Regions from separate parts of the Amycolatopsis sp. NPDC114505 genome, predicted to be linked through region 3. Evidence: riboswitches for the same ligand, from Rfam matches in the RefSeq annotation. Region 3 holds a riboswitch; each other region holds the start of a gene.
The links. Region 3 has a riboswitch for thiamine pyrophosphate ahead of ACZ7OU_RS13180 (thiamine ABC transporter substrate-binding protein). Riboswitches for the same ligand answer to the same signal wherever they lie in the genome.

Region 1 (9,527 bases), 530 kb from region 3:
TTCCGCCACCTCGGCGATTTCCGCCTGACGCCCCACCAGTCCGGCCAGGACGTCCGGTTGCTGGGCGATCTCCGCGGCCATGTGCTCGCCGGGCCGTTGTTCGGTCATCATTTTCCTCTCCACCTCCGGCATTATGTACCGGACTCAGGCGGCGTCGGTCAGGTCTAGACCAATCTTAGTGGGGCGGCGCGTTTGGGGAAAAGGGTACGTTTCTTCTGGGGACGTGGCGCGCAATGAGGGAAGACATAGGGAGTCGGGCATGTTGGAGACCACCACCACGGGCGAGGCGAGTGCCGTCGCCGGGATGCGCGGGCAGCGCGAGCCCAAGTACTGGGCGCTGAAACAGCACCTCCTCGACCTCCTGGACGTGCTGCCGCCCGGGTCGCCGATCCCGACCGAACGCGCGCTCGCCGGGGAGTTCACGGTTTCCCGCACCACCGTGCGCCAGGCGCTGGCGGACCTCACCGCCGAGGGCCGCCTGCACCGTGTGCAGGGCAAAGGCACCTTCGCGGCCGAGCCGAAGCTCGCGCAGCGGCTGCAGTTGTCCTCTTACACCGAGGACATGCGGCGCCAAGGCCTGAAGCCGTCTTCGAAGCTGCTGGAGCTCGAGGAGCTCCCGGCCGAGGGCGATCTCGCGAAACTGCTCGGAATCCGTACTGGTGCGAAAATTCTTCGCCTTCGACGGCTTCGACTGGCGGACTCGCAGCCGATGGCGCTGGAGACTTCGCACCTGCCGGCCGGCCGATTCCGCGGGCTGCGCAAGCACGTCTCGGCGGGCGGTTCGTTGTACGCCGTTCTGCGCGAGTACTACGGCGTGGAACTCGAACGCGCGGAGGAGTCGATCGAGACGTCGCTCGCCGGTCCGGAAGAGGCGGAGATGCTCGGCGCCGACGTCGGCATGCCGGTGCTCCGGCTGACCCGGCACTCGTTCGCCACGGACGGCAAGCCGGTCGAGTACGCCCGCTCGGTCTACCGCGGCGACCGGTACAAGTTCGTCACGACGCTGATGCCCTGACCCGGTGTTGACGGCGATCACCGCGCAAGGTGGAGTTGCGGGGTGACTGCCACCGAAGACACCGGGATCCGATGGGGGACGCACGCCGCCCGCGGCGTGCTCGCCACCACGATCCTCGGCTCGGGCATGGCGATGCTCGACGGCACCATCGTCAACGTCGCCCTGCCCCGCATCGGCGCCGAGCTGAACGCCTCCGTCGCCGGGCTCCAATGGATCCTCGACGGCTACCTGCTGGCGCTCGCCGCGCTCATCCTGGTCGCCGGCTCGCTCGGCGACCGCTACGGCCGGCGCCGCGTGTACCTCATCGGCGTCGTCTGGTTCGGCGTCGCCTCCGGGCTGTGCGCCGCCGCCGTGTCCACCGAGATGCTGGTCGCGATGCGGATCCTGCAGGGCATCGGCGGCGCGCTGCTGACGCCGGGGTCGCTCGCGATCCTCCAGTCGTCCTTCGCGCACGACGCCCGCGCCCGCGCGATCGGCGCCTGGTCCGGGCTCGGCGGCATCGCCGCGGCCGCCGGACCACTGCTCGGCGGTTTCCTCGTCCAGGTCTGGTCGTGGCGGCTCGCGTTCCTCATCAACGTCCCGATCGCGGTCGTCGTCGTGCTGATGGCCCGGAAGTTCGTCCCCGAGTCCCGCGACCCGGAGGCGACCGGGCACCCGGACTTCGGCGCCGCGGCGCTCGGCGCGCTCGGCCTCGCCGGGATCACCGGCGCGCTGGTGGAGGCGCCGGGACGCGGCATCGGTGACCCGATCGTGCTGGTCGCGGGCCTGCTGGGGATCGCCGGGCTGACCGCGTTCGTCGTCGTCCAGCACCGCTCGCGCGAGCCGCTGGTGCCGCCGTCGCTGTTCCGCGACCGGACGTTCACCCTGGCCAACGTGCTGACCTTCGCCATGTACGCGGCGCTCGGCGGCGTGATGATGCTGCTGGTGATGCAGCTGCAGGTGTCGCTGCACTACTCGCCGACGGCGTCCGGCCTGGCCGGGCTGCCGCTCACGGTGGTCATGCTGCTGCTGTCGGGCCGGTCGGGCGCGCTGGCGCAGCGGATCGGGCCGCGCGCGCAGCTGGTGGTCGGCCCGATCGTCGTCGGCATCGGGATGCTGCTGATGCTGCGCATTGCGCCCGGCGCGTCCTACCTCGGCGCGGTGCTGCCGGCGGTCGTCGTGTTCGGGCTCGGCCTGGCGACGGTGGTGGCCCCGGTGACCGCGACGGTGCTCGCCGCGGCCCCGGACCGCTTCGCCGGCGTCGCGTCCGGGGTCAACAACGCCATCGCGCGGTCCGGCGGGCTCTTGGCGGTGGCGGTGCTGCCGGCGGCGGCCGGGCTGACCGGCGAGGCGTACGCCGACCCGGTGGCGCTCACCGCGGGCTGGCGGATGGCGCTGGTGATCTGCGCGGCGCTGGCGATCGCCGGCGGGCTGATCGCGCTGGGCATCCACAACGGCGTGCTCGCGCCCCCGACTCCTCCGCCCCCGGCCGCCGACGAGTCTCCGCACCTGGGCGAGTGCTACCACTGCGGTGTCGAGGGCCCGCCGACGCACGTCCGCGGCGGCGGGACCCCGGTCGCCGGTTCCTAGCCCGCGAGGATCTCCGCGAACATCGCCGGGTCGGCGTTGCCGCCCGAGACGACGGCGACCGTGCGTCCGGCCGGCAGCTCTTCGGCGTGGAACAGGTACGCCGCCGTCGCCACCGCGCCGCTGGGCTCGGCGACCAGCCGGGCCTTGCGGGCGAGCGTGCGCATGGTCTCGCGGATCTCGTCCTCGGAGACCGTGACCATGGCGTCGACGACCTCCTTCAGGTGTGCGAAGGTCAGCTCCGACGGCTGCGCGCGCAGGCCGTCGGCGATCGTCCGGGCGCGGTCCGCCTGCGGCCAGTCGACCTGACGGCCCAGGCGCAGCCCCTCGGTCGTGTCGCCGGCCAGCGCCGGCTCGACGCCGATGACCTTCGCGTGCGGGGCGCGGGCCCTGATGGCGGTGCCGACGCCGGACGCCAGCCCGCCGCCGCTGACCGGCACCAGCACGACCTCGACGTCGGGGAGGTCCTCGGCGATCTCGAGGCCCGTCGTGCCCTGTCCGGCGATGATCGCCGCGTCGTCGAAGGGCGGGACGAGGGTCAGCCCGCGTTCGGCGGCCAGTTCGTGCGCTTTGGCCTCGTGCTCGCCGATCGGCACCTCGATCACCTCGGCGCCGTACGCGCGGGTGGCCTCGACCTTGATCCGCGGCGCGATGTCCGGCACGACGATCACCGCGGGCACGCCGTACTGCTGCGCGGCGTAAGCGACGGCTTGCGCGTGGTTGCCGCTCGAGTAAGCGATGACGCCACGGGAGCGCTGCAGCTCGTCGAGGGAACCGATCGCGTTGAACGCGCCGCGCACCTTGAACGCGCCGACCGGTTGCAGGCTTTCGGGTTTGAGCCACAGGGTTCCGCGGGGGTCCCACGTCTGGAGCAGCAGGGGCGTGCGCACGGCGACACCCTGGACGCGCTTCGCCGCGGCCTCGATGTCTGAGATCGTCACCAGTTCCATGTGCCGAGTATGTCAAGAAAGTGTTCGGCCCGGAGTGTCTATTGTGGACAGACGGAGTGGTCCTCCTCACGTCACGGCAACGCGGGGAGTTCCTCGCGCGCCTTAGACGTTGGACAGGGGAGAAGACTTACTACCGGATCGGGATCATGAGCAAGGAGAACGCAGCGGCTTCCGAAGCGAAGGAAGAGAAGTCAGGCCTGCGGATCGCGCAGGTGATGGCAGCGGCACTGGCGGCGGTGACGGCGGCACTGCTGGGATCGACGCTCGGCGTGGCGGGGACCGTCGTGGGCGCGGGCGTGGCGAGTGTGATCACGACGGTCGGCGGCGAGGTGTACCTGCGCTCGCTGCAGCGCACGCGCGCGGCGGCGGCGAGGGCCCGGCAGCTGGCGACGTCGGGGATCCGCCGGCGTGGCGGGACCGGTTCCGAGGGCGAGCTGGCCGAGCAGCCGACGGTGCGGCTGCCGCGGCCGGAGTCACCGCCCGAGGAAGAGCCTTCGCGGCTGCGGAAGCTGCGCTGGCCGTTGATCATCGGCACGAGCGTGGTGGCGTTCGCGGTGGCGATCCTGGCGATCGTCGGCGTCGAGGCGGCGACGGGCGGCAAGGTGGCGGCGGGCACGGGCTCGAGCATCGGCAAGATCTTCGGCGGCGGGTCGGGCACCACGGACCCGACCCCGTCGACAACGCCGTCGACCTCGACGAACGACACGCAGGACTCACCGACGAACACGCCGTCGACGACCACGGAGACGACCACCCCGCCGACGACGTCGTCGCAGTCCCCGACGACCACCCCGACGACCCCGAGCACAACGGCCCAGCAGCCGACGACGTCGGCCCCGCCGACCAGCCAGGGCGCGGCGACCACCCCGACCCCGTAGGTCAGGGAAGGCGGGCCCGCAGCTCTCGCGCGGCGGCTTCGGGGTCCTCGGCCTCGGTGATCGCCCGGACGACGACGATCCGCGACGCTCCCGCCTCGAGAACCTCCGGGAGCCGCGGGCCGTCGATTCCGCCGATCGCGAACCACGGCCGTGCGGGAGCCGAAGACGCGGTCGCGCGGACCAGGTCCAGCCCCGGCGCGGTGCGCCCGGGCTTCGTCGGCGTGGGCCAGCACGGGCCCGTGCAGAAGTAGTCCACGCCCGGCTCCGAAGCGGCGGCCGAAGCCTGCGAGACGGAGTGCGTCGAGCGTCCGATGACCACCTCGTCGCCCAGGATGCGGCGGGCCAGGGGGACCGGGATGTCGTCCTGGCCCAGGTGGAGCACGTCCGCGCCGACCGCCAGCGCTACGTCCGCGCGGTCGTTCACCGACAGCAGCGCTCCGTGGCGCGCGCACGCCTCGGCCAGCACCTCCAGCGCCGCGATCTCGGCCGCGGCCTCGAGCGGAGAGCCGCCGGTCTTGTCGCGCAGCTGGATGATGTCGACGCCGCCGGCCAGCGCCGCGTCGGCGAACGCGGCCAGGTCGCCGCGGGCTGTGCGGGCGTCCGTGCACAGGTACAGGCGCGCGGCGTCGAGGCGGGCGCGGATCTTGTCACCGGAGAGGGCGGGCATAGCGGCGACCGTACCTCGGCGGTTGATAATCCGACCAAAGCAGGCAGGCCGTCGAACGGCAAGTGCCGTTGCCGCGAAAGTCATCCGGCCGTGGCTGCGGTTGGATTATCAACCAACGGCACAGTAGGGTGGACGGGTCCGCACGGGAGCCCGAGGGACGGGCTGAGAGGGAGCTGCCGCTCCGACCGTGGAACCTGATCCGGGTCATGCCGGCGCAGGGAGCGTGATTCCCATGACGAACACCCTGGCCGTCGTCGGTGGCGGCGTCATCGGCCTGTCCGCGGCCTGGCGAGCCGCGCGCACCGGCCGCGAAGTCACCCTCTACGACCCTGAACCCGTCCGCGGTGGCGCGTCCTGGCTGGCCGGCGGCATGCTCGCCCCGGTCACCGAGGCCTGGCCGGGCGAGGAGGACGTCCTCACGCTCGGCGAAGCCTCTTTACGTCGCTGGCCCGGCTTCGCCAGCGACCTCGCGCAGGAGGGCGTCGACCCCGGACTCGCCGAGCACGGGACGCTCGTCGTCGCGTTCGACAGCGCCGACGCCGGGCACCTCGACATCCTCGCCGCCCACCTGCACTCGCTCGGCCGCGCGGCCGAACGGCTCACCAGCCGGGAGACCAAGCGGCTCGAACCCGGGGTCGGGTCCGTCCGAAGTGGACTCCACGTGCTCGGCGACCTGGCCGTGGACAACCGGAAACTGCTCCACGCCCTGTACGCGGCCTGCGTCAACCACAAAGTCCGGTTCGTCCGCGAGCGCGTCGAACGGATCCCGGACGCCGACGCCGTCGTGCTCGCCGCGGGTGCCTGGACCGGGCGGCTGCACCCGCAGCTCGCCGACGCCGTCCGCCCGCTCAAGGGCGAGATCCTGCGCCTGAAACCGCGCCGCGGCTGCCTGCCGCCGCCGTCGCGCACCGTGCGGGCCGTCGTCGAGGGGCGCCCGATCTACCTCGTCCCGCGCGGCGACCAGGAGCTTGTGCTCGGCGCGACGCAGTACGAAGCGGGCTTCGACCGGGCCGTCACCGCGCGCGGCGTCCGCGAGCTGATCGAGGGCGCCGAGCGCGTCTTCCCCGCGATCACCGAGTACGAGCTCGTCGAGACCGCCGCGGGCCTGCGGGCCGGCAGTCGGGACGTGCTGCCGTACGTCGGTGTCCTGGACGACGGCGTCTTCGCCGCCACCGGGCACCACCGCAACGGCTTGCTGATGGCCCCCGTGACCGCGGACGCCGTCCTCGCCTGGCTCGAGGGTGAGAAGCCGCCCGAAGGCGTCGAAGCGGCTTCGCCCGCCCGCCTGCACCAAAAGGAGCACGTGTGATGGAGATCAAGCTCAACGGGACGTGGACGGAGTTCCCGGACGGCGCGACCGTCGCCGACGTCCTCGACGCGTCGGGCGGCCAGCGGCCCGGCATCGCCGTCGCGGTCGACGGCGTCGTCGTCCGCCGCGGCGACTGGGCGGCCACCGCCGTGCCCAAGGGCGCGGCACTCGACGTGCTCACCGCGGTCCAGGGAGGCTGAAATGGACGAAGAACCGCTGGTCATCGGCACGCACAAGCTGTCGTCGAGGCTGATCATCGGCACCGGCGGCGCGGCGAACCTCGCCGTGCTCGAACGCGCGCTGGTCGCGTCCGGCACCGAGCTGACCACCGTCGCCATGCGCCGCGCCGACGCCGAGGGCGGCTCCGGCGTCCTCGAACTGCTGAAGAGGCTCGGCATCGAGCTGCTGCCGAACACCGCGGGCTGCCGCACGGCCGCCGAAGCCGTGCTCACCGCGCAGCTGGCGCGCGAGGCGCTCGGTACCGATCTCATCAAGCTCGAGGTGCACGCCGACGACCGGACGCTGCTCCCGGACCCGATCGAAACCCTCGACGCCGCCGAACGGCTGGCCGCCGACGGGTTCACCGTGTTCGCCTACACGAACGACGATCCGGTGCTCGCGCTGCGCCTCGAAGAGGCCGGCTGCGCCGCGGTGATGCCGCTGGGCGCGCCGATCGGCACCGGCCTCGGCATCCGGAATCCGCACAACATCGAGCTGATCGTTTCGCGGGCGGGCGTCCCGGTGATCCTGGACGCCGGAATCGGCACGGCGTCCGACGCGACGCTGGCGATGGAGCTCGGCTGCGACGCCGTCCTGCTGTCCACCGCCGTCACCCGGGCGACGGACCCCGAACGGATGGCCGCGGCGATGCGCTCGGCCGTCGTCGCCGGTCACCTGGCCCGCAGCGCCGGGCGCGTGCCGCAGCGGTTCTGGGCGCAGGCATCGAGTCCACCCCGGTGAACACGGGTGCCTTAACGCCGAACGTGCACCGCGAACCCGTAAGGTTGTCGGCACTTTCCGGCGCACCCGCGGCGGGGCAAGGGCAGAAGGAGCCAGCCGTGACCAGCACCTCCGTCCAGGACGTCTCGGGCAGGTTGTACCTCGCCGTCGGCAGGCTGTCCCGGTCACTGCGGCAGGCCGGGGTACCCGGCCCGGGCCACGGCGCCATCTCGGCCCTCGCGACGCTGGTGATCTCCGGTCAGCTGCGTCTCGGCGACCTCGCCGCGAAGGAGGGCGTCGCCGCGGCGACCATGTCGCGGATCATCGCGTCGCTCGTCGAGGCGGGCTACGTCAGCCGCGAGTCCGACCCCGTCGACCGCCGCGCGTGGCTGGCGAAGGCGACCGAGGAGGGCGAGCGGCTCGTGTCCGGCGTCCGGTCGACGCGGGTGCAGGAGCTGAACCGGCGTCTCGACCGCTTGACGCCCGAGCACCGCGAGGCCCTGACGACGGCGCTCCCGGCGCTGGAGGCGCTGATCGCGGACGAGGACCGCTAAGCGGCCTGCTCCCGCCTCAGCTCGGCCAGCTCCGCGCGGACGGCGCGCAGCTCCTCGAGGATCTCCCGGTTGGCTTCGGCCTGCGTCGCGGCCTGCTTGGCCTCTTCCTCGCGGATGTCCTGGCGCAGCTCGTCCTCCATGCCGCTGACGACCACGGCGATGAACAGGTTCAGCACGGCGAAGCTCGACACCAGGATGTAGACGACGAAGAAGATCCAGGCCATCGGCGCCTGGACCATGATCTCCTTCGCGATGTCCGGCCACGCCTCGCCGGTCATCACCTGGAACAGCGTGAACAGCGACGTGCCGAGGTCACCGAAGTTCTCCGGCGAGATGACGCCGAACAGCTTGGTCGCCATCACCCCGGCGACGAAGATGATCAGCGCGAGCAGCGCGGCGATCGACGCCATGCCGGGGATCGCCGCGAGCAGCCCGGACACGACCTTGCGCATCGACGGCACGACCGAGATCAGCCGCAGCACCCGGAGCACGCGCAGCGACCGCAGGACGGCGAACGGCCCGGTCGCCGGGATCACCGCGATGCCGACGACCAGCAGGTCGAAGACGTTCCAGTTGTCGCGGAAGAACGCGCCGCGGTAGGCGTAGAACTTCGCGAGCAGCTCGGCGACGAAGATGCCCAGCGCGATGTGGTCGAGGACGTGCAGGAGCGTCCCGTAGCCGTTCATCAGGGACGTCGACGTTTCCATGCCGAGCGTGGTCGCGTTGAACACGATCACGGCGATGATGAAGTTCTGGAAGCGGCGGTCCTCGAGGACCTTCGCCACCCGCTCGCGCCCGGTCAAGGCCGCCCCCTGCTCAGTTCAAGGATGAGTAAACGCAGGGATGGTAACCGGGCGGGTGCTCAGCGCTCTTCGGGTGCCAGCCGCCAGAAGGCCGAGACGGGTCCGACCTTGGCGCCCATCGGGTAGGCGTGCTCGACGGCGTGGGAGACGAACCACTTGCCGTACCGCGCCGCCTCGACCACCGGCATGCCCTTGGCCAGGCCCGCCGTGAGCGCCGACGCCATCGTGTCGCCCGCGCCGTGCGTGTGCGGCGTCGGATACCGCTCGCCCGGCAGCTCCACGAACGTCGAGCCGTCGAAGAGCAGGTCGACGCATTCCGGGTCGGACTGCAGGTGGCCGCTCTTGACCAGGACGTACTTCGGGCCCATCCGCTGGAGCACCACGGCCGCGGTGTGCATGCCCTCGCGGTCCTTCACGGTCATGCCGGTCAGGAGGCGGACCTCGTCCAGGTTCGGGGTCAGCACCGTCGCGCGCGGCAGCAGCTCGTCGCGCAGGGCGTGCAGGCCGGCGTCGTCGAACAGCGGGTGGCCGTGCATCGACGCCGCCACCGGGTCGACGACGAACGGGATCTTCTCGTCGCGGCCGATCCCGGCCTTGTCACACGCGGCCGCGACGGCGTTGATGATCTCCGCGGACGCCAGCATGCCGGTCTTGGCCGCCCCGACGCCCATGTCCGCCGCGACGGCCTCGATCTGCCCGGCCACGATGTGCGGCGGCAGGTCGGCGCGGTCGTGCACACCCAGGGTGTTCTGCACCGTGACGGCGGTGACCGCGACCAGGCCGTGCACGCCGCAGGTCAGGAAGGTGCGCAGGTCCGCCTGGAGCCCGGCGGCACCGCCGGAGTCC
Region 2 (9,527 bases), 520 kb from region 3:
AGACGGACGTCGAGTACGCGCGCTACCTGGTCGGCCTCAAGAACGCCGGCAAGCTCGGCGACGCGAACATCTTCCCGACCGTCCACGGTGCGGCCGGCGGTGACCCGCGGGACAAGTACACCGCCGACCTCAAGCCGTGGTTCGTCGTGTTCGACGGCGACGCGAACGCGTGGGTGACGCAGACCGGGCCGTGGTGGTACGACGCCAACCACTACTACGTCGTGATGACCGACGGGCAGAACGTCGCGCCGGCGATCGACGCGCACAACCCGACGGTCGAGCAGGCCAACCAGCGCGTCGCCGACCTGGCGAAGCAGCACGCGTCGGTGATCACGTCGGACTGGACCGGGCTCACGACGGTGCTGCCGCAGGTGCTCGCCCGGGGTTAGACGGTCAGCACGAGCTTGCCGGCCACCCGGCCGGACTCACCCAGCTCGTGCGCCTTGGCGGCGTCTTCCAGCGGGAAGGTCTGCTCGACGCGGACCTTCAGCTGACCGGCCTCGATCAGCTCGACGAGGCCGGTCAGCCCGCCGCGGTCCGGCTCCACGAGGATCCGTTCGGTGCGGACATTGCGCTCGGCGGCTTTTCGGGCAACCTGGTCCGCGACGCCGCTGGGCACGCCGATCAGCAGGCCGCCCTCCTTGATCGCGGGGAGCCAGCGCAGGTCGCTGTCCTCGCCGACGAGTCCGAAGTAGACGTCCACATCGGACGTGGTGGCTTCCTTTTCGTGGTAGTCGATCGGCTCGTCGACACCGAGTTCGCGCAGGAAGTCGTGCTTGCCGGCGCTGGCCGTGCCGATGACGTACGCGCCGCGTGCTTTCGCGATCTGTACCGCGAGGTGGCCGACCCCACCCGCGGCGGCGTCGACGAAGACGCGCTGTCCCTTGTGGACATCGGCGACGTCGACGAGGCCCTGCCAGGCGGTGAGCCCGGCCAGCGGCAGTGCGGCGGCCTCGGCGAACGACAGTCCGGCCGGCTTGCGCACGAAGTGCCGCGAGGGCGCGGTGACGTACTCGGCGTAGGCGTTGCCCGGGCGCGGGAACCACGGCATGCCGAGGACTTCGTCGCCTTCCCGGACACCGGTGGCCCCGAAGCCGACCTCCTCGACGACGCCGGCGACGTCCCACCCGACGGTGAACGGCGGCTCGCCGAGGAACCCACCGCCGGCCCGCACCTTCCAGTCGACGGGGTTGATGCCCGCGGCCTTCACCCGCACCAGGACCTCCGTCGGCCCGGGTTCCGGGCGCGGTGCTTCGGTGACGCGGAGCACCTCCGGTCCGCCGAGGGTCTCCTGGGTCACGACGCGCATCTCTGCTCTCCTTCTTCCTGGGTGTCCCCCTATACTCGGAGCGTTCGTCACTTTTCGCCAGAAGGCACTTGTTCGTAAAGTAGGTACCTCGTGGAAACTACCTGTGACCAGGACGGAACCTGGGACGTCTACCTCCGCAGCTGTCCGTGCCGGGACGTGCTCGACCTGCTGGCCAACAAGTGGACGGCCCTGATGCTGGGCGCACTGGCCCGCGGCCCGCACCGCTTCGGCGAGCTGCGCCGCGCGGTCGACGGAATCAGCCAGAAGATGCTGACCCAGAACCTCCGCCAGCTGGAGCGCGACGGCTTCCTGACGCGCACGGTGTACCCGACAACGCCCCCGACGGTGGAGTACGCACTGACGGAGATGGGCACGGAGGTGGGGGCGCACCTGGTGGCGCTGAGCACGTGGTCGCAGGCGAACTTCGACCGCATCCGCTCGTCACGCGAGGAGTACGACGGCCGGGAGCTGCAGCCGGTCCGTTAGCCGCTGAGTTCGGCCAGACCGGCGAGCGGTTCAGTGGTCCAGCACCCAGAACGGCGACACCGGCCCGACACCCGCACCGAGCGGGTAAGACTCGGCGACGCAGCGCTCGATGAACTTCTTCCCCGCTGCCACCGCGTCCGGCACTGACGCGCCCTTCGCCAGTGACGCCGTGATCGCCGAGGCCATCGTGTCGCCGCCGCCGTGGGTGTTCTCCGTCTTGAACCGCGGGCCGCTCAACGAGATGAACGACTTGCCGTCCGACAGCAGGTCCACGCACTCGGACGTCCCCTGCATGTGGCCGCCCTTGACGAGAACCCACTGCGAGCCGAACTCCAGCAGTGCCTCCGCCGCCGCGCGCTGGGATGCCTCGTCGGAAACCGAGATGCCGGTCAAGAGCCCGACTTCGTCCAGGTTCGGCGTGATCAGCGTCGCGCGCGGGAACAGCTCTGTGCGGATCGCCTCCAGCGCGTTCTCCCGGAGCAGCGCGTGGCCGGTCATCGACGCCGCCACCGGGTCGACCACCAAGGGGAAGCCCATCCCCAGCTCATCCAGGGTCTTCCCCACCGCGCGGATGATCTCCGCGGTCGCGAGCATGCCCGTCTTCGCCGCGTTCACGCCCATGTCGGACGCCACCGCCTTGATCTGCGCGGTGACGACGTCGGCCGGGATCTCCGTGAAACCCTGCACGCCCAGGGAGTTCTGCACGGTCACCGCGGTCAGCGCGACGAGCCCGTGTACCCCGTTCGCGAAGAACGTCCGCAGGTCCGCCTGGATGCCCGCACCACCGCCGGAGTCGGATCCGGCGATGGTGAGGGCGGTGGGCGGTGTCACGGCTGCACCACGGGCAGGTAGACCTTGCCGCCGGACTCGGTGAACTCCGCCGACTTCGACGCCATGCCGGCCTCGATCGCCTCCACTGTGGACAGACCGTGCTCCTCGGCGTACTTGCGGACGTCCTGCGTGATCCGCATCGAACAGAACTTCGGCCCGCACATCGAGCAGAAGTGCGCGGTCTTGGCGGCTTCCACGGGCAGCGTCTCGTCGTGGAACGAGCGGGCGGTGTCCGGGTCGAGCGACAGGTTGAACTGGTCGTTCCAGCGGAACTCGAAGCGCGCCTTCGACAGCTCGTCGTCCCACTCCTGGGCGTACTGGTGGCCCTTGGCCAGATCGGCGGCGTGCGCGGCGATCTTGTACGTGATCACGCCGGTCTTGACGTCGTCGCGGTTCGGCAGGCCGAGGTGCTCCTTCGGCGTGACGTAACACAGCATCGCCGTGCCGTACCAGCCGATCTGCGCCGCGCCGATGGCCGACGTGATGTGGTCGTACGCCGGCGCGATGTCCGTCGCGAGTGGACCGAGGGTGTAGAACGGCGCTTCGCCGCAGAGCTTTTCCTCGAGCTCGACGTTCTCCTTGATCTTGTGCATCGGCACGTGGCCGGGGCCCTCGATCATCACCTGGACGTCGTGCGAGCGCGCGATGTGCGTCAGCTCGCCGAGGGTCTCCAGCTCGGCGAACTGGGCGCGGTCGTTGGCGTCGGCGATCGAGCCGGGGCGCAGGCCGTCGCCGAGGGAGAACGTGACGTCGTACTGCCGGAGGATCTCGCAGAGCTCCTCGAAGTGCGTGTACAAAAAGGACTCTTGGTGGTGCGCGAGGCACCACGCGGCCATGATCGAGCCGCCGCGGCTGACGATGCCGGTCACGCGCCGAGCGGTCAGCGGGATGTAGCGCAGCAGCACGCCGGCGTGCACGGTGACGTAGTCGACACCCTGTTCGCACTGCTCGACGATGGTGTCGCGGTAGACCTCCCACGACAGCTTTTCCGGTTCCCCGTCGACCTTTTCCAGCGCCTGGTAGATCGGCACGGTGCCGACCGGGACCGGTGAGTTGCGGATGATCCACTCCCGCGTCTCGTGGATCCGCTTGCCCGTCGAAAGGTCCATGATCGTGTCGGCGCCCCAGCGGGTCGCCCACACCATCTTGTCGACCTCTTCCTCGACCGACGACCAGACGGCCGAGTTGCCCATGTTGGCGTTGATCTTCACCAGGAAGTTCTTGCCGATGATGGTCGGCTCGGACTCGGGGTGCTTGCGGTTGACCGGGATCACCGCGCGGCCGCTCGCGACCTCGGCGCGCACGAACTCCGCGGAAACCCGTTCGCGGGCGGCGACGTACTCCATTTCCCGCGTGATGACACCCTGTTTGGCCCACCCGAGCTGGGTGTTGTGCTCACGCCCGTCGGCCCAGCCCGCGCGCAGCCGGTGCAGTCCACTGTGGACGTCGATCGATGCTTCGGGGTCGGTGTACGGGCCGGAAGTGTCGTAGACGTCGAAGTGTTCGCCGTTCGAGAGGTCGATCCGGCGTGCGGGAACACGCAGGCCGGATTCGGTCTGGTGATACACCTTGTGTGAACCGGTGATCGGTCCGGTGGTGACGGAGACGTCCTTGTTTTCGAGCGTCGTCAACGACTTTCACTCCCTACGCCGGCATTACCCGGTCAGGTTCATGCGGTCGGTGACGCCTGCGAAACGCAAGTCACCCTCTCAGCCCGCCATGGCGCGAGCTCCCGCGTTGGTGTTGTGCCACCGACCATGCCACGCCGGAGCGCGATACTCAAGTCACCCGACCAACTCGGCCGGAGTGGCGTACACGTCGACCATGGCTCCGTTGCGCAGCACGGTGATCGGCAGTGCGGTGCCGATCACTTCCGCGAACAGCTGGCGCTGGATCCCCTGGGCGTCCGAGACGCGGGTGCGGCCGACGGTCAGCACGAGGTCGCCCGCCTTGAGGCCCGCGCGGTCGGCGGGACCGCCGGAGACGACCTCGTGCACCCTCAGCCCGGCGCTCTGCCCGGTGCGCTCGGCGATGTCGTCCGGCAGCGGCGCCGGGACGCCGACGACGCCGAGGTACGCGCGCCGCACCCGGCCTTCGACGACGAGGGTGTCGATGATCCGCCGGGTCGTCGCGTTGATCGGCACCGCGAGGCCGAGCCCGAACCCGGCGACCGCGGTGTTGATCCCGACGACGCGGCCGGCGGAGTCGGCGAGCGCGCCGCCGGAGTTGCCCGGGTTGAGCGCGGCGTCGGTCTGGATGACGTCTTCGATCACGCGCCCCGCGCGGCCGTGGCGCACCGGCAGCGCCCGGCCGAGCGCGCTGACGACGCCCGCGGTGACGGTGCCGGAGAAGCCGAGCGGGCTCCCGATGGCCACGACGAGCTGCCCGACGACGAGCTGGTCGGCGTCGCCCAGCTGAGCGGCCGACGGTGTCTCGCCGCGCGCCCGCAGCACCGCGAGATCGGACAGCGGGTCGGCGCCGACGACGTCGAACGGCACTTCGCTGCCGTCGGCGAAGGTCGCGACGCCTTTTCGGTTGCCGTCGACGACGTGCGCGTTGGTCAGCAGGTGGCCATCGGCAGCGAAGACGACGGCCGAGCCGCTGCCGCGCGCGAGCTGGACCCCGGCGACGTGCGGGGTGACGGTCTTCGCGACCGTGCTGACGGCACGCGAGTAGGCGTCCATCGCGTCTTCCATGAGCACCTCGATTACACCGTTGCAGGTACTACAAGTCTGCGCCGGAAAGCGCTCGAAGTCCGTTCGCTGCTGGAGAACCGGCCGGGCGGACCAGTGACGGTCAGTGGTTCACCGGATCGGACCATGCGCCGGTGAAGGATCGGCGAGACACTTCCAGGCGCTTCTGTAACGGTGCAGAAGTGACTTTCTGTGGGGTTGATATGCGAAAACTCATGTTCGGCGCCCTCGCCGGGCTGCTGGTCACCGGTCTGGTCCCGGGGATCGCGGCGGCCGCGGGAGAGGCTCCCGGCGCTCCGGGGACCCATCCCAGCTGGCTGCCCGCGAACAAGACCGGCTTCGGCACGGCTCACGACCGGTCCAGCAACGTCTGGTTCACGCTCCAGGGCGGCCAGATGTCCGAGGTCTACTACCCGGACCTGTCGACGCCGAGCGTCCGGTCGATGAACTTCGTCGTCACGGATGGCCGCGGCTTCGCCGACCTCGACTACGCCGAGAAGGCGCAGCAGGTGCGGCGGACCGACGACGACAGCCTGACCTACGAGCAGACGATCACCGACGACCAGCACCGCTGGCGGCTGCGCAAGACCTACGTCACCGACCCGGCCGCCACGACCGTGCTGGTGGACGTCGACTTCCAGTCGCTCACCGGGCGTCCGTACCAGCTCTACGCGGTCGCCGACCCGGACCTGACCAACGACGGCTCCGACGACTCGGCCGCGCGCAAGGGCGACGCCGTCACCGCGCAGGACGCGACGAACGCCGCCGCGCTGACCGCCAAGCCCGCGTTCACGAAGACGAGCGTCGGCTACGCGGGCTCGTCCGACGGCAACACGCAGCTCACGAAGACCTTCAAGCTGGCGCAGTACGACACCGCCGCCAAGGGCAACGTCCTGCTGACCGGGCAGACGAGCGCCGACGGCGTCCGGAACCGGCACGTCACCCTCGCCCTCGGCATGGGCGCGAAGGCCGCCGACGCGCTCGGCAGCGCGCAGGCGTCGCAGCGACGCGGCGTCCGCGACATCACCCGCGCGTACGACCGCGGCTGGGAGCAGTACCTGCGCGGGGTGAGCAAGCCGCCGTCGTCGCTGAAGACCGACGCCGAGCGTGACCTCTACAAGGCGTCGATGCTGACGCTCGCCGCGAGCGAGGACAAGCACCACCCTGGCGCTTTCATCGCGTCGCCGAGCATGCCGTGGCGCTTCGGGAACAACGACCCGGAGTGGTCGCCGTCCGGCACCTACCACCTGGTCTGGCCGCGTGACCTCTACCAGATCGCGACCGGCCTGGCCGCCGGCGGCGACACGGCCGCCGCGAACCGCTCGGTGTCGTACATGTTCGGCACCCAGCAGCAGGCCGACGGGCACCTGCCGCAGAACAGCCGGGTCGACGGCGTGCCGTACTGGACGTCGATCCAGCTCGACGAAACCGCTTTCCCGATCGTGCTGGCCCAGCAGCTCGGCCGCAACGACCTGTGGCCCGGCGTCCGCAAGGCCGCCGACTTCATCCTCGGGTACGTGGGCCCGAACGGGCAGCGGGCGCCGTACACCCAGCAGGAACGCTGGGAGGAGCAGGACGGCTGGTCCCCGTCGACCATCGCGTCGGTGATCGCCGGGCTCGTCTGCGCCGCGGACATCGCTTCGCACAACGGAGCTCCGGCGGACGCCGCGCGCTACCTCGCGGCGGCAGACAAGATGAAGGCCGACCTGCCGAAGCAGACGATCACCACGAACGGGCCGCTGTCGAAGGACCCGTACTTCGTCCGGCTGACCAAGGACGCGAACGCCAACGCCGGGACGACGTACAACCTCGGCAACTCGAGCGTCACGATGGACCAGCGCGCCGTCACCGACGCGGGCTTCCTCGACCTGGTCCGGCTCGGCATCTACCGCGCGGACGACCCGGTGGTTCGCAACAGCATCAAGGTCACCGACAAGGACATCGCGTTCACCACGCCGACCGGCCAGTTCTGGCACCGCTACACGAAGGACGGCTACGGCGAGCAGGCCGACGGTTCGCCGTGGGACTACACGTTCCCGGCCGAGAGCCGCACGACGTTCGGCCGGCTGTGGCCGCTGCTGGCCGGCGAGCGCGGCGAGTACGAGCTGACGCTCGGCGACCGGGCGTCGGCCGCGCGGCGGCTGCGTGACCTCGGCCGGGTGAGCAGCTCGGCGGAGACCATGCCGGAGCAGGTGTGGGACGAGAACGCGCCGTCGGGGCAGCCGGGCTTCGCGACGGGCACGCCGAACAACTCGGCGACCCCGCTGGCCTGGACGCACGCCCAGTACGTCCGGCTCGCGCAGGACGTCAAGGCGGGCTCGACGCTGGAGACGCCGCAGGTGGTCCGCTGCCACTTCCTCGGCTGCTGAACCCCGTCGTGAGTGAGAAACAGTGTTCTAACCCTGTTTCTCACTCACGACCGGGGCGGGTCAGAGGACGGCGCCGTCGTCCTCGGGGGTCTTCGGCGGCAGCCACGAGTTGCCCGGGACGCCCCACTTGTTGGACTTCAGCATCTTCTTCGCCGCGCGCGCGTGCCGGCCGACCAGGCGGTCGAGGTAGATGAAGCCGTCGAGGTGGTCGGTCTCGTGCTGCAGGCAGCGCGCGAAGTAGCCGGTGCCCTCGACCTCTATCGGGTTGCCCTCGACGTCGGAGCCGGTCACCTTCGCCCACGTCGCGCGGCCCGTCGGGTACGACTCGCCGGGCGCGGACAGGCAGCCCTCCCAGTCGTCGTCCGGGTCCGGCATGGTCTCCGGGATCTCCGACGTCTCGAGCTTGGGGTTCACGACGAGGCCCTTGTGCCGGACGCCCTCGTCGTCCGGGCAGTCGTACACGAACACCCGCAGGTCGAGGCCGATCTGGTTGGCCGCGAGACCGACTCCTTCGGCGGCGTACATCGTCTCGAACATGTCGTCGGTGAGCGTGCGCAGCTTCTCGTCGAACTCGGTGATCTCCCGAGTCGGCTGGTGCAGCACGGGTTCGCCGGCGATCACGATGGGGTGGATGGTCACGACCACGCAGTTTAGTCGGACCCCTCTGGTAGACCTGCATCAGACCGTGACGCGCCGACGCGGATGCCCACGTCGGCGTGCGCTTCCGTGGTTGAATGGCGCCCGCGGAAGAGCTAGGTCTGATTCGCCATACGCCCGATTGAGAGGGACTCGGATGGACGCCGCGGAGTCGATGGCTGAGCCGCAGCCGTCGCCGCCGAAGCCCGTGCCCGGCCTGACCGAACGCGAGGTCGAGATCCTCGTCTTCGAGCGCCAGTGGTGGCGACATGCCGGGGCGAAGGAGAACGCCATCCGCGAACGCTTCGATTTGTCCGCGACGCGCTACTACCAGCTGCTCAACAAGCTGCTGGAGAAGCCGGAGGCGATCGAAGCCGACCCGATGCTGGTGAAGCGGCTGCGCAAGACGCGCGCCGCCCGCCAGCGCAAGCGTGGCGCCCGGCGACTGGGGATCGAGCTGAAATGAGTGTGTTTTCGGGAATGTCCCGGCCGATGAAGGCCGCGGGCGTCGTCCTGATCGGGGTGGCCATCATCGCCGCGGTCATCGGCGGCGTGTCCGCGTTGAGTGGTGACGGGTCGAACGAAGCCGGGCCGAGCGGGGCGCCCAGCTCGCCGGGCAGCTCCACCGGGTCGCAGCCCCCGCCGGGGTCGACCTCGACGACGCCGCCGTCCTCGACTTCGACGAACCCGACGTCGCCCACCCCGCCGTCGCCTACTACGCCGACGCCGGGCCAGCCGACGTCCGGCCAGCCGGGGCAGCCCGGTGACCACCAGGCGGGCAACAAGTGGGTGACCGTCCGGGTGTTCAACAACTCGACGATCAAGGGCCTGGCGGACCGCGCGGCGGAGGACTTCCGCGGGAGCGGCTGGACCATCAACGAGGTCAGCAACTACTCGCAGGGCACCATCCCGACGACGACGGCGTTCTACCGCCCGGGCACCGACGAGGAAGCCGCGGCCAAGCAGCTCGCGCAGGAGTTCGGGATCAAGGCGGAGCCGCGCTTCCCGGGGATCGAGGGCGCGAGCCCGGGCGTGATAGTGATCGTGACGAAGGAGTACCAGGCCGGCCACAAGGGCAGCTGAGCTTGGGAGAGCGGCCGTCACCCGGGGGTGACGGCCGCTTTTTCATTCGCCGACCTGGGTTTTCGCGTAAGCCTCCAGCGCCGCGAGCTGGGCCGGGTCGAGGCTCGGCCGGACCGTCTT
Region 3 (9,527 bases):
CCAAGGGCCACGACGAACCCGAACCCGGCCGCGGCGACGAGCGGCCGCAGCGTCAGCGGCAGGTCGATCTCCCGCCACACGCGCAGCGGGCTCGCGCCGAGCGTCGACGCCGCCTGCCGCAATCGGACATCGACCGAGCGCAGCACCGGCAGCACCATCCGCACGATCAGCGGGATGATCACCAGCGCCTGGGCCAGCGGGACCAGGTAAGGCGACGTCCGGAGGTCGCCGGGCAGCGCGTCGAGCGTCACGAGGTAGCCGAACCCGACGGTCACCGCGGACACCCCGAGCGGCAGCATCAGCACGGCGTCCATGGTCTCGCCCACGCCGCGAGCGGCCTTCGCGGGCGACCGGCGCAGCGCGACGAGCACCACCGACGCGAGCACGCCGACGACCATCGCGAGCAGCGTCGCGTCGATCGCCACCTTCAGCGAGTTCACCGCCGCGTCCCAGCCGGACACCTGCAGTGCGCCCTTCTCCCCGGTGCTTGTTAACGCTCGATAACCGGCGAAGCTCCAGCCGTCGGAAGTGGAGACCGACTCGACGAGCAGCGCGACGATCGGCGTCAGCAGCAGGGCCAGCACGACACCCGCGGCACTGACCACCGGCCACTCGCCGCCGCGCGGGCGCCGGGACGTGCCGACGCCGATCCTGGCGCCGTCCTTGCGCCGCCGGGCCAGCCCGCCGAGGACCAGGCTGGCGACCACGGCCGCGAACTGGATCAGCGACAGCGCCGCCGCGCCGGAGAGATCGAGGAGGTCGACGGTCCGCAGGTAGATCTCGGTTTCGAGGGTCCGGTACTTCGCGCCGCCGAGGATGAGGACCACCCCGAAGCTGGTGGCGCAGAACAGGAACACGACGGCCGCGGCGGACGCGATCGCCGGCGCCAGCGCGGGCAGCGTCACCGAGCGGAAGGCCCGCCACGGTGACGCGCCCAGCGCGCGGGCGGCGTCGGTCGTGCGCGAATCCAGCCGGGCCCAGAGCCCGGCGACGGTCCGCGCGACGACGGCGACGTTGAAGAACGCGTTGGCCAGCACGATCGGCAGCACGCCGCCGTCCGGCCACAGCGCCCGGAACGCCAGGCCGACGACGACGGTCGGCAGCACGAACGGCACCAGCACCAGCGTCCGCGCGAGGCCGACGCCGGGCAGTTTCACCCGGGCCAGCAGGAACGCCACCGGCAGCCCGGCGAGCACCGCGACGACGGTCGACGCCGCCGCGCTGCCGACCGTGAACGCGGCGAGTTGCCAGGTCCGCGCGTCGCCGAGGACGACGTCGAGGCCGCCCGCGGCGAACCCGCGGCCGATGATCGCCAGCACCGGCCACGCGAAGAACACCACCAGGAAGCCGATCGGGACCAGACCCAGCAGCGCCAGGCCGAGGCCGCGGGGCGTCCTTGGCGGGGCTACGACTGCACGAGCGTGCGCCATTCGCCGATCCACTTCTCGCGTCCGGCCTGGACCTGGTCCGCCGTCAGCGCCTGCGGCTTCTGCGGCAGCGGCGCGACCTGCGCCCAGCCCGCGGGCAGGTCGACGCCCTGGCGCGCGGGGTAGACGTACATGTTGGCCGCCACCGTCGCCTGGAACTGCTGGGAGAGCAGGAAGTCGACGACCTTGCGCGCGCTCTCGGCCTGCTTGCCGTTCGCCAGCACGCCCGCGTACTCGACCTGCCGGTAGCAGGTGTCGAGCAGCGCCTTGGTGCGCGGCTTGCCGTCGTCGCCGACCTCCGCCGCCGGCGAAGAGGCGTACGAGACCACGATCGGGCGCGGGCCCTTGCCGGACGAGCCGGAGAAGTCCTTGGTGTAGGCCTCTTCCCAGCCGCTGACGACCTTGAGACCGTTGACCTTCAGCTTCGTCCAGTAGTCCTTCCAGCCGGCCTCGCCGTACTTCGCGATGGTGCCGAGGAGGAACGCGAGCCCGGGCGACGCCGTCGCCGGGTCCTCAGCGACCAGCAGGTCCTTGTACTTCGGGTCGGCCAGGTCGTCGTACGACGCCGGTGCCGCGATGCCCTTGCTCGTGAAGTAGTTCGTGTCGACGTTGACGCAGACGTCGCCGACGTCGACCGCGGACAGCCGGTGCTCGGGGTCGACGGCGTAGCGCTGCGGCCCTCGGTCGGCCTCCGGGCTGGTGTACGGCTCGAAGACGCCTTCCTTGAGCGCGCGCGAAGCGAAGGTCGAGTCGACGCCGTACGCGACGTCGCCGATCGGGTTGGCCTTCGTCAGCACGAGCTTGTTGGTCAGCGAGCCGGCGTCGCCCTGCTTGAGCACGGAGACCTTGATGCCCGACTGCTTCTGGAAGGCGTCGAGCACCTCCTGCGGCGCCAGGAAGGAGTCGTGCGTCACGAGGGTGACGGTGGGCGTCTGCTGCGTGGCACCGTCACCGTCCGACAGCGAGCACCCCGCGGCGACGGCGCTGACGACGGCGATGGCCGTCGCGGCGCGCACAGCCCTGCGTTTCATCTACCCCTCCTGCACTTCGCCGGACGAGGAGGGAAAGCCCTCCCTTCGCCGGCATGATCCGGTCAGGTGCGAACGGTCGCGGGTGACCCCGCCTCTCAGCCCGGCTCGACCGGACTCCCGTGGCAACCGTGCAGCGTAGTCCAGGACGTACGACCATGGAGACATGACGGAAATCTTGAGCGACTCCGAGGCCGACGAACGCTTGAGCGCGGACTGGACCAGGTCCGGGAAGGTCATCTCCCGCGAGGTGGAGCTGGCGAGCTTCCCGCAGGCGATCGAGGTGGTGGACCGCGTCGCGGTGCTGGCCGAGGCCGCCGACCACCACCCGGACATCGACATCCGCTGGCGCACGCTGACGTTCCGTCTCAGCACGCACTCGGCGGGCGGGTTGACGGCGAAGGACTTCTCACTGGCGTCGGAGATCGACGCGGTGCTTTCTTCTTTGTGATCCCGGTTACGCGGAGTGCACTTTTCCGCGGTTTCGACGTCTCTCGGTAAACGACTTTGCTAGGAGAGACGGCTATGACGCAGGCGATCGTGGTAGGCACGGCGGCATTCGCGACGATGGTGGCGGCGGCCGGAGGTGTGCTCTGGTTCACGGTCCGGGGCCGTCGTCACCCGGATGCCGGTGAGTTCGATCACAGCCGCTAACAAACGGCAAGATCAGCGCGCTGAGCAGGGCGGAAGCATCGGATTTCGGCCCTAGGAAGCGCCATGAACAGCACCGCCACCGCCCCCCTCACCGCCGCCCAGCGCGCCTGGATCAACGCCCTCGCCCCCGCGGTGGTGCTGATCGCGATCGCGCTGATGGGCCTCCTCGGCTGAGTCGGCCCCGCGCCGTCGCCCTGATCTTCAGAGCGGCGGCGCACTCGTCTCCGGGCGCTCGATCCGATCCACGGACGGGAGCTCCTCCGGAACCTCGTCGCTCGTGGTCCAGTACTCGAGGCCGGACAGCCGCCCGTCGTCGGTGAACACGATGAGCCCGCCGTCGGGCGCGTCCGCCTCCACGACCACCCGCTCGGTGAGCCGGGCCGCCGGCAGCTCTTCGTCCACCGCGAGGTCGATCGTCGGGCACCCACAGCCACACCGGCCGGTGACCCAGGCCGTTTCCGCCTGCGCCCGCAGTTCGGCCGCGCCCGGGACGTCGCCGGCGAGCAGGAAGGTCAGCACCTCCCGCTCGCGCGGCGTCAGCGGACGGCTCATACGTTGAAGCGGAACTCCACGACGTCACCGTCGGCCATCGTGTAGTCCTTGCCCTCCATGCGGACCTTGCCCGCCGCGCGGGCCGCCGCCATCGAGCCGTTGTCCATCAGGTCGTCGTACGAGACGATCTCCGCCTTGATGAACCCGCGCTCGAAGTCCGTGTGGATGACGCCCGCGGCCTGCGGCGCGGTCGCGCCCTTCGGGATCGTCCAGGCGCGCGATTCCTTGGGGCCCGCCGTCAGGTACGTCTGCAGGCCGAGCGTGTGGAAACCCGCGCGGGCCAGGGCGTACAGGCCCGGCTCCGGCTGGCCGACCGACTCGAGCAGCTCGCGCACCGACTCCTCGTCGTCCAGCTCCAGCAGCTCCGCCTCGACCTTCGCGTCGAGGAACACCGCGTCCGCCGGGGCGACCAGCTTGGCCAACTCCTCGCGACGGGCATCGTCGGTGAGGATCGCCTCGTCGGCGTTGAAGACGTACAGGAACGGCTTCGTCGTGAGGAGGCTGTGCTCGCGAAGCAGCTCGAGGTCGACGTCCTTCTGCGCGGAGAAGAGCGTGCGGCCGCTGTCGAGGATTTCCTTCGCCTTCTGCGCGGCCTCGAGCGCGGGCTTCGCTTCCTTCTTGGTCCGCGCTTCCTTCTCCAGGCGCCAGACGGCCTTCTCGAGGGTCTGCAGGTCGGCCAGGATCAGCTCGGTGTTGATCGTCTCGATGTCGCTCATCGGGTCGATCCGGCCGTCGACGTGGATCACGTCGGGGTCGTCGAACACGCGGATGACCTGGCAGATCGCGTTGGCCTCACGGATGTTCGCGAGGAACTTGTTGCCCAGCCCGGCGCCCTCGGAGGCACCCTTCACGATGCCCGCGATGTCCACAAAGGACACCACAGCCGGCACGATCTTCTCCGACTTGTACAGCTCCGCCAGCTTGTCCAGCCGCGGGTCCGGCAGCGGCACGACGCCGACGTTCGGCTCGATCGTCGCGAACGGGTAGTTCGCGGCGAGCACGTCGTTGCGGGTCAGCGCGTTGAACAGGGTGGACTTGCCGACGTTGGGCAGGCCGACGATACCGAGGGTCAGACTCACGATCCCGCAGTCTACGTGCCGCGCCCGACCGGGGCCCAAGCGCCCAACGCCGCGTCGGATTTCCGCCAGCGACCGCGCTGACCTGCTGGCATGCTCGGATCCATGGTCACCGAAACGCTCGCACTCTGGCGGGACGCCGAGCGCTGCTACCGCGTGGTCACCGCCCGCGATCCGCGCTTCGACGGCCAGTTCATCATGGCGGTGCGCACCACCGGTATCTACTGCCGGCCGTCCTGCCCGGCGTCGACGCCGAAGGAGCGCAACGTCCGCTTCTTCCCGACGTCGGCCGCCGCGCAGGCCAACGGCTTCCGCGCCTGCCGCCGCTGTCTGCCCGACGCCGTGCCGGGTTCGCCGGACTGGAACGTGCGCGCCGACCTCGCGGCGCGGGCGATGCGCCTGATCTCCGACGGGACCGTGGAGCGCGAAGGCGTCCCGGGCCTCGCACGGCGGCTCGGCTACTCGGAACGCCAGCTCGGCCGGGTGCTGACCGCCGAGCTGGGCGCGGGCCCGCTCGCGCTGGCCCGGGCGCACCGCGCGCACTCGGCCCGGCTGCTGATCGAGATGTCGGGGCTGCCGCTGACGGACGTCGCGTTCGCGGCCGGCTTCTCCAGCGTCCGGCAGTTCAACGAGACGATCCGCGAGGTGTTCGCGACGACGCCATCGCAGCTTCGCGCCTTCGCCGCGTCTCGACGTGGACGCCACGGCGACGTGAGCGGGACGCGCCTCAGCCTGCGGTTGCCGTTCAGGCCGCCTTTCGACGCTGGCGGGCTGCTTCGCTTCTTCGCGGCTCACGCGGTTCCCGGTGTCGAGGAGGTGACGTCGACGTCCTACGCGCGGACGTTGCGGCTCGCGCACGGCACCGGCGTCGTCCGGCTGACGCCGGAGCCGGACCACGTGCGCTGCGAGCTGCTGCTGACCGACCTGCGAGACCTCGGCAGCGCGGTCAGCCGGGTGCGGCGGCTACTCGACCTCGACGCCGACCCCGCGGCGGTCACCCGGGTCCTCGGTGCCGACCCGGCGCTGGCCCGGGTCGTGACGGCCGTACCGGGGATCCGCGTCCCGGGCACCGTCGACGGTGCGGAGCTGGTGGTCCGCGCCCTGCTCGGCGACCGGGTTCCCGCGGCGCTCGGCGAGGAAGTGGCGGGCGAGTGGGGCGTGACGCGCTTGTTCCCGTCGGCGGACCGGCTCGCGGCTGTCATGCCCGAGCACGCGGGGATCGCCGCGCTGACCGAAGGGCGCCTGGACGTGCACGTCGGCCGCGACGCGGCCGAGCTGCGCGCCGAACTGCTCGCGTGCCCCGGGATCGACGGCGCCACCGCGGACTCCGTGCTGACGCGCGTACTGGGCGCACCGGACATCCTGCCGGCCGCGGACCTCGCCGTCCGGCGTGGCGCCGGGGCACTGGGCATCCCGCCGGACTCACTGCCCGAGCGAGCCCGGGAGTGGACGCCGTGGTGCTCCTACGCCGGGATGTACCTCCGGCAGGCCGCCTGACGCGACGTCAGCCCTGCTCGCCGTGCCACAGGAGGGCCTGCGCGACGATCACCTGGGTGCCGTCGAACGTCGCGGCCGGCGAGCCGTGCAGGCGGTAGCCGAGGTCGAGCGCCTCACTGACGCGGTGGCAGAACTTCGCGTCGTCCGGGCCGGTGAGCAGGCGGTAGCGGGGCAGGCCGTTCGGCGGCTGGTCGGTCATGACTTCCACTCAACCGGCGCGCACCTCCACTGTCGAGCCGGTGCGGGACTTGCGGACCCGCAGCCTTGTCGGGATGCGCTGCCGCAGCTCCTCGACGTGGGACACCAGGCCGACCACCCGGCCGCCCGCGCGCAGCTCGTCGAGGATGTTCATCACGACGTCGAGGGTCTCGGCGTCCAGCGTGCCGAAACCCTCGTCGACGAACAGCGTGTCCAGCAGCGCGCCGCCGGTCTCCCCGGCGACGACGTCGGCCAGCCCCAGCGCGAGTGCCAGCGACGCGAGGAACGACTCGCCGCCGGACAGCGTCTTCGCCGGGCGGATGGTGCCCGAGTAGTCGTCGAGGACGTCGATGCCGAGCCCGCCGCGGGTGCCGCGGGCGCCGGCCGCGTCCGAGTGCACGAACGAGTACCGCCCCTGGCTCATCGTCCGCAGCCGGTGGGTGGCGGCGACCGCCACCTCTTCGAGCCGCGCCGCCAGCACGTACGACCGCAGTGACATCTTCCGGCTGTTCTGCCCGCGCCCGTTGACGACGTCCGCGAGCGCGCGCAGCTCGGCGTACGCCGCTTCGGCCGGTGCGAGGCCGGCGAGGGCCTTGCGCAGCAGGCCCGCCAGCCGGGTCAGCTCCTCGTGCTGAGCGGTCGCCACCCGCAGCGCCGCGTACGCGGAGTCGGCCCGCGCCCGCGCCAGCTGAGCCGCGTCGGCCGCGCGGTCGACGTCCGCGACGTCGTCCGGCGAGATCCCGAACAGGTCCGGCTCGGACAGCAGCGCCCGCGCTCCCGCCGCGGCCGCTTCGGCCTCGGCGATGCCCTGCTCCAGCTTCTCGATCTGCTCGTCCGGCAGCATCGCGGCTCGCGCTTTCTTCAGCGACGCGAACCCCTTCGCCTCGACCGCCGTCTCGACCAGCGCGCGCTGCTGGGCGACACGCTCCCGGGCGCCCGCGACGGCCGTCCGGGCCTCGCCGACCCCTTCCAGAGCCTCGGCCAGCCCGACCAGGTGCTCCCGCCGGGCACCGACGTCCGCGAACTCACCGCGCCCGGCGACGAGCCGGCGTTCACGCTCGGCCAGCCGTTCTTCCAGGGCCCGGACGTCGGTCGTGGCCTCGGTCGCCGCCTGCTCGGCCCGGCGGCGACGTTCGGTCCGCAGCTCCAGGTCGCGTTCCAGGAGGACGACCTGTTCGCCGAGCTTCGCCTTCCCGGCCGCCTGCTGCGTCAGCGAAGCGACCGACGCGCGGGCTTCGGCCAGCTCGGCGGTGATCGACTCGGCCGTGCGCTCGCCCAGCCGTTCCAGCAGGCCCGCCAGCCGCGCCTTCGCCTCTTCCAGCGCGACGACGACCCGCTGCCGCATCGCATCGGCGGCCTGTTCGGCCTCCTCGGCGGCGCGTTCCTCGGCCGGGTCGACGAGTTCGACATCCCGGTTCGCCGGCGCCGGGTGCTCGGCCGACCCGCAGACCGGACACGGCGCGCCGGCCGGCAACGCGGCGGCCAGTTCGGCCGCCATCCCGTCGAGCCGCCGCTCGCGCAGGTCGAGCCGGTGCTGCCGGGCCGCCTGATGCGTGTCGACGACCTCGCGCAGCTTCGCCTCGCCTCGCTCGACCTTCGCTCGCGCCTCGGGCAGCTCCGCCGCGTCACGCGCGAAGGTCCTCAGCTCGTCGACTTTGGCTTTGGCGCCCTCGAGCTTCGCCTCGGCTTCGGCCGCTTTGACGGCGTCCGCCCGCAGCTTGGCCAGCTGGCCGGGGAGGGCGGCCAGCTCGGTCGTCAGTTCTTCGACCTGCTGCCCGGCCGTGACGGCGGCCAGCTTCCGGTCGTCGCGCCGCATGACGTCGAGCTGCTGCTGTTCGGCCTCGGCGACGAGCTCCGCGACCGCGCCGGCCTCTTCCCGCGCGGTGGCCGCCCGCGCCTTGAGGTCGCCGGTGGCCCGGGTGCCGAACTCCCGCAGGTCCGCGCCGCGGGCCTTCTCCGCCTGCTCGGCTTCGGCCAGCTCCGCCGTGCGCCGGTCCAGCAGCTCGGCCTCCACGGCGACCCCGGCGGCCCGCCGCGCGGCCGCGACCTCCTGGGCCCACTCGGCGCGTTGCGGAGCCTGCTCGGTGATCTCGAGGAGCCGCAGGTGCGCGGTGCGGACCCGGCGGATCTTCTCCGCGTCGGCCCGCTCTTCCTGCAGGTGGACGTCCGCGCGCTGAGCCGCCGCGCGCGTGCGCTCCTCCTCGGCCGCGACCTGCGCGGCACGTTCGGCGCATGCCGCCAGCACGGTGCCGACCCACTCGCCGACGTCGGTTTCGGGCGGGTCCTGCTGGGCCTCCTGCGCGTAGCGCGCCAGCAGTTCCCGCACTTTTCCCTGCTGCTGGTCGAGTTCCCGGCCCCGCTCGACCCGCAGGTCGGCGAACCAGCGCTCGACGTCGGCGAAGCGCTCGGTGCCGAAGAGCCGCTCCAGCAGCTTCTCGCGCTCGGCGGTGTCCGAGCGCAGGAACCGGGCGAACTCGCCCTGCGGCAGCAGCACCACCTGGAAGAACTGGGCCGCGGTCATCCCGAGCAGCCGCTCGACGGTGCGCGCGACCTCCTCGATCCGGATCAGGCCCTCCGGCGGGAGCCCGCCCGGCGCGGCGCCGACCCAGCTCAGCGACACCCGCGCCTGCTGGGTGGTGGTGCCTTCGCCGCGCCGCTTCGGCCGCTGGTACTCCGGGTTGCGGACGATCTTCAGCCGGTGGCCCTGCACGGTGAGCTCCAGCGCGACCTCGGTGACCTGGTCGCGCTCGGCGAGGTCGCAGCGCAGCCGCTTGGCCTCGTTGCGGGCACCGGGAACCACGCCGAACAGCGCGAACGCGATCGCGTCGAGCAACGTGGTCTTGCCCGCACCCGTTTCGCCGTGCAGGAGGAAGAGACCGTCGGCGCCGAGCACGTCGAAGTCGACCACTTCGCGTGCGCAGTACGGCCCGAAGGCTTCGACCTCCAGCCTGTGCAGCCTCATTTCGCGAGGGCCCCCCGGTCGGCCGCTTCCAGTGCCTTGAACAGGAGCTGCTCTTCGCTCTCGGTCGGCGCGGCACCGCGGCAGTCGTCGAGGAAGCTGCGCGAGATCTCGATGTCCGACCGGCCGCGCACGG

Region 1: another riboswitch for thiamine pyrophosphate. It lies ahead of thiO (glycine oxidase ThiO); the one in region 3 lies ahead of ACZ7OU_RS13180 (thiamine ABC transporter substrate-binding protein).
Region 2: another riboswitch for thiamine pyrophosphate. It lies ahead of thiC (phosphomethylpyrimidine synthase ThiC); the one in region 3 lies ahead of ACZ7OU_RS13180 (thiamine ABC transporter substrate-binding protein).

The regions. Positions count from the first base shown of each region.
Region 1 covers NZ_JBVKDV010000001.1:2,101,592-2,111,118, forward strand. The annotation lists gene ACZ7OU_RS10515 (SIS domain-containing protein) at 1-111, opposite strand, end outside; gene ACZ7OU_RS10520 (GntR family transcriptional regulator) at 260-1,015, shown strand; gene ACZ7OU_RS10525 (MFS transporter) at 1,058-2,584, shown strand; gene ACZ7OU_RS10530 (threonine ammonia-lyase) at 2,581-3,531, opposite strand; gene ACZ7OU_RS10535 (hypothetical protein) at 3,678-4,409, shown strand; gene thiE (thiamine phosphate synthase) at 4,411-5,076, opposite strand; TPP riboswitch at 5,209-5,314, shown strand; gene thiO (glycine oxidase ThiO) at 5,309-6,385, shown strand; gene thiS (sulfur carrier protein ThiS) at 6,385-6,585, shown strand; gene thiG (thiazole synthase) at 6,587-7,345, shown strand; gene ACZ7OU_RS10560 (MarR family winged helix-turn-helix transcriptional regulator) at 7,444-7,878, shown strand; gene ACZ7OU_RS10565 (ion transporter) at 7,875-8,681, opposite strand; gene thiD (bifunctional hydroxymethylpyrimidine kinase/phosphomethylpyrimidine kinase) at 8,741-9,527, opposite strand, start outside.
Region 2 covers NZ_JBVKDV010000001.1:2,111,887-2,121,413, forward strand. The annotation lists gene ACZ7OU_RS10575 (phosphatidylinositol-specific phospholipase C domain-containing protein) at 1-389, shown strand, start outside; gene ACZ7OU_RS10580 (NADP-dependent oxidoreductase) at 386-1,309, opposite strand; gene ACZ7OU_RS10585 (winged helix-turn-helix transcriptional regulator) at 1,400-1,795, shown strand; gene thiD (bifunctional hydroxymethylpyrimidine kinase/phosphomethylpyrimidine kinase) at 1,826-2,626, opposite strand; gene thiC (phosphomethylpyrimidine synthase ThiC) at 2,623-4,257, opposite strand; TPP riboswitch at 4,251-4,372, opposite strand; gene ACZ7OU_RS10600 (S1C family serine protease) at 4,411-5,322, opposite strand; gene ACZ7OU_RS10605 (glycoside hydrolase family 15 protein) at 5,523-7,688, shown strand; gene ACZ7OU_RS10610 (peptide deformylase) at 7,749-8,327, opposite strand; gene ACZ7OU_RS10615 (DUF3263 domain-containing protein) at 8,482-8,790, shown strand; gene ACZ7OU_RS10620 (LytR C-terminal domain-containing protein) at 8,787-9,407, shown strand; gene ACZ7OU_RS10625 (AAA family ATPase) at 9,450-9,527, opposite strand, start outside.
Region 3 covers NZ_JBVKDV010000001.1:2,631,766-2,641,292, reverse strand. The annotation lists gene ACZ7OU_RS13185 (ABC transporter permease) at 1-1,430, opposite strand, end outside; gene ACZ7OU_RS13180 (thiamine ABC transporter substrate-binding protein) at 1,406-2,458, opposite strand; TPP riboswitch at 2,481-2,589, opposite strand; gene ACZ7OU_RS13175 (4a-hydroxytetrahydrobiopterin dehydratase) at 2,622-2,906, shown strand; gene ACZ7OU_RS13170 (hypothetical protein) at 2,981-3,109, shown strand; gene ACZ7OU_RS13165 (hypothetical protein) at 3,311-3,661, opposite strand; gene ychF (redox-regulated ATPase YchF) at 3,658-4,740, opposite strand; gene ACZ7OU_RS13155 (AlkA N-terminal domain-containing protein) at 4,843-6,234, shown strand; gene ACZ7OU_RS13150 (DUF1737 domain-containing protein) at 6,242-6,433, opposite strand; gene ACZ7OU_RS13145 (AAA family ATPase) at 6,443-9,394, opposite strand; gene ACZ7OU_RS13140 (exonuclease SbcCD subunit D) at 9,391-9,527, opposite strand, start outside.